2 linked regions of the Pseudovibrio sp. Tun.PSC04-5.I4 genome follow. The protein of the gene in region 2 interacts with the protein of the main gene of each other region in a pairwise test. Links are inferred from orthologs where the notes say so. Each region holds a gene or a part of one and is shown on either strand. Other genes may lie near its edges.

Region 1 (2,752 bases), 2.3 Mb from region 2 along the record:
AAACCAGGGAGGTCATACCTCGGCTCCCTCTAAGTTTCGCATGCGATTGGTCCAGCTTACGGTGATTATACTGATGCCATTGGCTGCCCTTGGTATGTATTTGCAATTTGGCTCTCCTGAGGTGCCAGACCAACCACGCGCAGAGCGTTTGGTCGCACAATCAGGGCAAGCCGATTTGCGGGTGCTCATTGCGCGCACTGAAGACCATTTGCAGGAAAATCCGAAGGATGGTCAGGGCTGGGCAGTCATCGCTCCAGTCTACATGCGCACCGGGCAGTTTGAGAAAGCGCGCCGCGCCTACGCCAATGCGTTGCAACAGTATTCTGAAAATACTGAGCTGATGGTTGGATGGGCAGAAGCCAGCATTTTTGCCAACAACGGGCAGGTCAGCGAAGAAATTGAAAAGGTATTGCGGAGGATCAACCTCGCGCAGCCTGAAATGCTTCAACCTTACTATTATCTGGCCATGGCGATGGGCCAAAAAGGTCAGCTTAATAAGGCTCTGGACGCGTGGAATGCCCTACTGAGAAGTGCAGACCCAACAGCGCCTTGGATAGATGCTGCCAAAGCTCAACGCGATGAACTGATCGCACAAGGTGCCGTCGCATCAAGCAAAATTCCTGAGCTTTCTGCCGCAGCGCAACAACCAGCCAGCCCAACAGCTGAGGAAGTCAGTGCAGCATCGCAAATGAGCGCAGATGACCGCAAAGACATGATCAACCAAATGGTTGTTCAGCTGAATGAGCGTTTAACGGAAGAGGGTGGTTCAGCTGCCGAATGGGCACGATTGATCCAGTCTCGGATTATTCTTGGCGAACAGGTAAAGGCGATCAAAACAGTTGCCCGCGCCAAGGAAAACCTGAAAGACGATGCTGCTGGTCTGAAACAGATCAACCAGCTGGCGGCGAGTTTGAAGTTAACACCTGCCAAATGAGGCAGATAGCATAAATGCTGCGACCAGCTTGAAAAACCTAGTGGCTCAGAGTTGGCAACGTATCTTTGGAACTGGCAAAAATGACACGTAAACAGAAAAGACTCGGCCTCATTGGTCTTGCAGGATTGGTGCTGACGTCAGCCGTCGGCTTGGTTCTTTATGGACTTTCCAGCAGCGTGACCTATTTCCAAAGCCCAAGCGATATTGCTGAACAGCAGATAGCTGTTGGGCAGAGAATTCGTCTTGGTGGTTTGGTGGAAGATGATTCCGTCGATAAAAGTGCTGGCTCCATAATTCTGTTTCGCGTAACCGATCAGGCTGAAACTGTTCCGGTGTTCTTTAAAGGTATTTTGCCAGATCTGTTCCGCGAAGGGCAGGGCATCATCGCCGAAGGTTTTATGGATGAAAAAGGCGTCTTCAATGCCGATTTGGTTCTAGCCAAGCACGATGAGAGCTACATGCCTAAGGAAGTCTATGAGTCACTCAAAGACGAGGGACATTGGATGGAAGAAGAGCAGGCCGCAGTCACCGACCAGAGTTCCAAAATAAATTAATCAAAGTCAGCCCACAACCGGGCCGGAAGTACAGCACCTGAAATGGACTGTAGGAAAACGCAATGATAATTGAAATTGGCCACTATGCGCTCATTCTTGCATTGGTAGTCGCAGCGATTCAATCAGTCTTTCCAGTGTGGGGAGCCGTTCATTCAGATCACCGTCTGATGGGAATGGCGCCTGGCCTTGCAATACTTATGTTCCTTCTGGTTTGCGTTTCCTTTGGCGCATTAACCTGGGCCTATTTGTCCTCTGACTTCTCACTGCTGAATACCTATCAGAATTCGTATAGTGATAAGCCGTTGATCTATAAAATCTCCGGCGTCTGGGGGAACCATGAGGGCTCCATTCTGCTCTGGGTGCTCATTCTTACGTTGTTTGGCGCGCTCGTTGCTGTGTTCTCCCGCAACATTCCTCAACAATTGAGAGCCGCAACACTCGGCGCTCAGGGTTGGGTATCCTTCGCATTCCTTCTGTTTGTTATTGTTGCATCAAATCCGTTCATACGCATTAGCCCGGCTCCGTTACAAGGCACCGGCCTGAACCCAATGCTGCAGGATGTGGGTTTGGCTATACACCCGCCAATCCTTTACATCGGTTATGTTGGCTTCTCCATCGTGTTCGCGTTCGCAGCCGCAGCCCTTATTCTTGGCAAGCTTGATGCCGCATGGGCGCGTTGGGTGCGTCCTTGGATTCTCGTCAGTTGGTCCTTCCTCACCCTCGGCATCGCAATGGGTTCTTATTGGGCTTATTACGAGCTCGGTTGGGGTGGCTGGTGGTTCTGGGATCCGGTTGAAAACGCATCCTTTATGCCATGGTTGACCGGTACCGCCCTGTTGCACTCCGCAATTGTTATGGAGCGCCGTGATGCGCTCAAAGTCTGGACAGTCTTCCTTGCACTTCTGACATTTTCGTTGTCGCTGCTTGGTACCTTCCTCGTCCGTTCTGGTGTCCTGACCTCTGTTCACGCGTTTGCAGTTGATCCAGCTCGTGGTGTCTTTATTCTGGCTATCCTCCTCATCTTCGTAGGTGGATCTCTGGCTTTGTTCGCATGGCGTGCGCCTCTGCTACGTCAGGGTGGTTTGTTCTCTCCCATCAGCCGTGAAGGCGCGTTGGTGCTCAACAACTTGTTCCTTACAACGGCTTGTGCAGCTGTGTTTGTTGGAACGCTCTATCCGCTGGTCCTTGAAGCCTTCTCTGGCAGTAAGATTTCTGTAGGCGCACCATTTTTCAACCTGACATTCGGCCCGATCATGGTGCCCGT
Region 2 (2,916 bases):
TCGGGTTGATTGCGGATCACATTCACGCAGGTGGTCTTGTTATGGCGGCAACGCATTTACCTTTGAACCTCCCGAACACCAAGTTTTTGCAGCTTTCTGCAGTGACCACAGAGAGTGAGCATATGTTTGCTGAGGCGGATCCTTACTTTGACCAGGACGAGCAGGGTGAGGACTGATCATGGGTTGGATGAAAAGCTTATTTATCCGCGAGTATCAGTTAGCTAACCGCGTTGGTGGTGGTGCTCTGATTGGTGTTCTGTTCTTCCTCGCGGTGGTGACGATTTTCCCATTCGGCGTTGGCCCGGATATGGTTTTACTGGCGCGAATTGGGGCTGCGATCCTTTGGATCGGTGCATTGTTGGCGACCCTGTTGGGGCTGGATCGTTTGTTTCAGGCTGATCGTGAAGACGGCACTCTGGAACTGTTGATTATGTCGGGCCGGTCTTTGGAACTTGTGGTTCTTATCAAGTGTGTTGCACACTGGACCGCAACGGGTCTTCCGCTCGTGCTTGCAACGCCTGTTTTGTCGCTCTTTGTTGGGCTCGATTTTCAGGCGATTGTTTCGGTTACGCTAACGTTGTTGGTCGGCGCTCCTGCACTGACGCTGCTTGGTGCGGTCGGGGCGGGTGTTACCGTCTCTATGCGGCGGGGCGGAGTGTTGCTTTCCATTCTGGTTATTCCGCTGGCAATTCCGATCCTCATTTTCGGTGTGAGTGCGGCGACGGCAGCATCTATGGATACTAATAACTTTCTGGTTCCGTTCCTGTTCTTGTGTGCCTTAACGTTGTTTGGATTGGTTGTCGGGCCGCTTGCAGCAGCAGCAGCGCTACGTATTTCCGGTGATTAACTTAAAGGGATCTGAGTTGGTAGAAAAAATCTACTCAGCTAAATCTTTGTAAATTAGCGAAAAAACCGTGCAATCTCGCGGATGTGATGTCGCGAATTGCGTATAATCAAAGACTGTGATGGGTCCGTGACACTATGTACACATTGATGCCCCGTCATTCTCAGTTTAGAACGGCTCTATGACCTTATACGATCTTGCAAACCCAACCCGGTTCCTGAAGCTTGTGAAAGCTGTGCTTCCATGGCTTATCGTAGCGACGGTCACTGCTCTGGCAGTTGGCTTGTACTTCGCGTTTTTCGTGGCTCCTGAGGATTATCAGCAAGGCCAGACTGTTCGAATTATGTTCGTGCATGTGCCTGCTGCCCAGCTTGCTATGATGTGTTATGCGATGATGGCGCTTTCCTCCGTTGGTTCATTGGTCTGGAAACATCCGCTAGCTGATGTCTCAGCGAAAGCCTCTGCTCCGATTGGTGCTGCTTTTACCTTCCTTGCTTTGTTCTCCGGCGCTGTCTGGGGCAAGCCAATGTGGGGCACATTCTGGGTTTGGGATGCGCGCCTGACTTCCTTCCTTGTGCTGCTGATTATGTACCTTGGTATTATCGCGCTGTGGAAGGCGATTGAGGATCCGATCAAAGCTGCGAAGGTCAACGCTATCATCACGCTGGTTGGCGTGATCAACGTGGTCATCATCAAGTTCTCTGTTGAGTGGTGGAACACGCTGCACCAGCCGTCGAGCCTTATTCGTGCTAATGGTCCTGCAATTCACTCCTCCATTCTTATACCGCTCGGATTGATGGCTCTGGCCTTCATCCTCCTGTTTTTGACACTGCATTTGATGAGCATGCGTAACGAGATTATGCGCCGTCGTATCAGAGCAATGCGGATGCGTGCAGCATCTGTTGCGCCAGCAGTTTCCAGCAGTTCTATTTCTGGTACTGCACCAGCGGGTGGGAGGTAAGTCGCTATGGAATTTATGGATTTCGGTCGTCACGCGGGTTACGTCTTTGCTGCCTACGGTATGGCTGCGGTGGTTATTGCTGCACTTATCGTCTGGGTACGTACAGATAAAACCCGGCTTGAAGGCGAGATGCATGCCTTGGAAGCAAGTGGCATTCGTCGTCGTTCAGCAAGGCGCGCAGCACCTGCTGTTAGCCAAGTGGTCTCCGCCGAAAACAAAGATGATAGTGGGAAATAAGCATAATGGAATCCGGAATGGATGAAGAAAAGAAGTCAGGCGTTTCTCCGCTATTCCTTCTTCCGCTGATTATTGTTGTCGTGCTTGCCATTTTGTTTGCAGCAATGATGTTTTCAGATCGTGACCCAAAGCAGTTGCCTTCAGCTTTGATTGATAAGCCCGCTCCCGAGTTTAATCTTGGTCCGGTTGTTGGGCTTATGGAAAACGGAAAGCAAGTTCCGGGATTCCAGCGTAGCGATCTGGTGGGTAAGGTTAGTGTTGTAAACGTGTTTGCCTCTTGGTGTGCGCCATGTCGCGTTGAGCACAAGTATCTGATGGATCTTGCCAAGGATGATCGCTTCCAGATTGCAGGCCTGAATTACAAAGACACTAACGAGAAAGCGCGCCGGTTCCTTGGTGAACTGGGTAATCCTTACGATCGCGTTGGCTTTGATGGTGGACGCGCGGGTATCGAATGGGGCGTTTACGGTGTGCCGGAAACATTCATCATCGATGAAAAAGCGCAAATCCGCTATAAGTTTATTGGACCATTGAGTGAAGCAACATACCGCGATGTCTTCCTTCCTGAACTTGAAAAAGTGTTGAATAAAAAGTAAGTAAATTCCCATATTAAGGGCTGCGCGACCGAATTTTCAGGGGCTCACTGGGAAGTGATTCCACAGTTATCTGGTTTTTGTTTAGGTTAAGCCTGCTTCAGCGATGACTTAAATAATTACGAAGGACCGATATGCGGTGGTTTTCCTCAAATAGTCTGACAGGTCTTCTTTTCGCAACGGGGATAGGCTTTGCGTCTACCCTGTCTGCCCAGGCTGGCTACCCGAAAGCTGTGATTGAACTGTTTACCAGTCAGGGTTGTTCTTCTTGCCCTCCTGCT

The links. The genes of interacting proteins can lie anywhere in the genome.
Region 1: the proteins of BLS62_RS19730 (region 2) and ccmE interact in binary tests that used the Escherichia coli proteins (3 or more experiments, as listed by UniProt). The link is inferred for Pseudovibrio sp. Tun.PSC04-5.I4 from one-to-one orthologs.

Annotation. Positions count from the first base shown.
Region 1 is NZ_FNLB01000006.1:811,605-814,356, forward strand. What follows is about bases 1-2,751. They hold ccmE (cytochrome c maturation protein CcmE), read left to right. Parts: upstream 1-1,014; coding sequence 1,015-1,488; downstream 1,489-2,751. Other genes in these bases: ccmI (c-type cytochrome biogenesis protein CcmI), read left to right, coding at 1-934; BLS62_RS08840 (heme lyase CcmF/NrfE family subunit), read left to right, coding at 1,551-2,751. Outside these bases: more of BLS62_RS08840, read left to right, coding at 2,752-2,752. UniProt on the Escherichia coli protein: Heme chaperone required for the biogenesis of c-type cytochromes. Transiently binds heme delivered by CcmC and transfers the heme to apo-cytochromes in a process facilitated by CcmF and CcmH.
Region 2 is NZ_FNLB01000006.1:3,117,037-3,119,952, forward strand. Bases 1-2,915 are described here. They hold BLS62_RS19730 (heme ABC transporter permease), read left to right. Parts: upstream 1-1,025; coding sequence 1,026-1,805; downstream 1,806-2,915. Other genes in these bases: ccmA (heme ABC exporter ATP-binding protein CcmA), read left to right, coding at 1-176; ccmB (heme exporter protein CcmB), read left to right, coding at 179-847; ccmD (heme exporter protein CcmD), read left to right, coding at 1,821-2,042; BLS62_RS19740 (DsbE family thiol:disulfide interchange protein), read left to right, coding at 2,060-2,638; BLS62_RS19745 (DUF1223 domain-containing protein), read left to right, coding at 2,770-2,915. Outside these bases: more of BLS62_RS19745, read left to right, coding at 2,916-2,916. UniProt on the Escherichia coli protein: Required for the export of heme to the periplasm for the biogenesis of c-type cytochromes.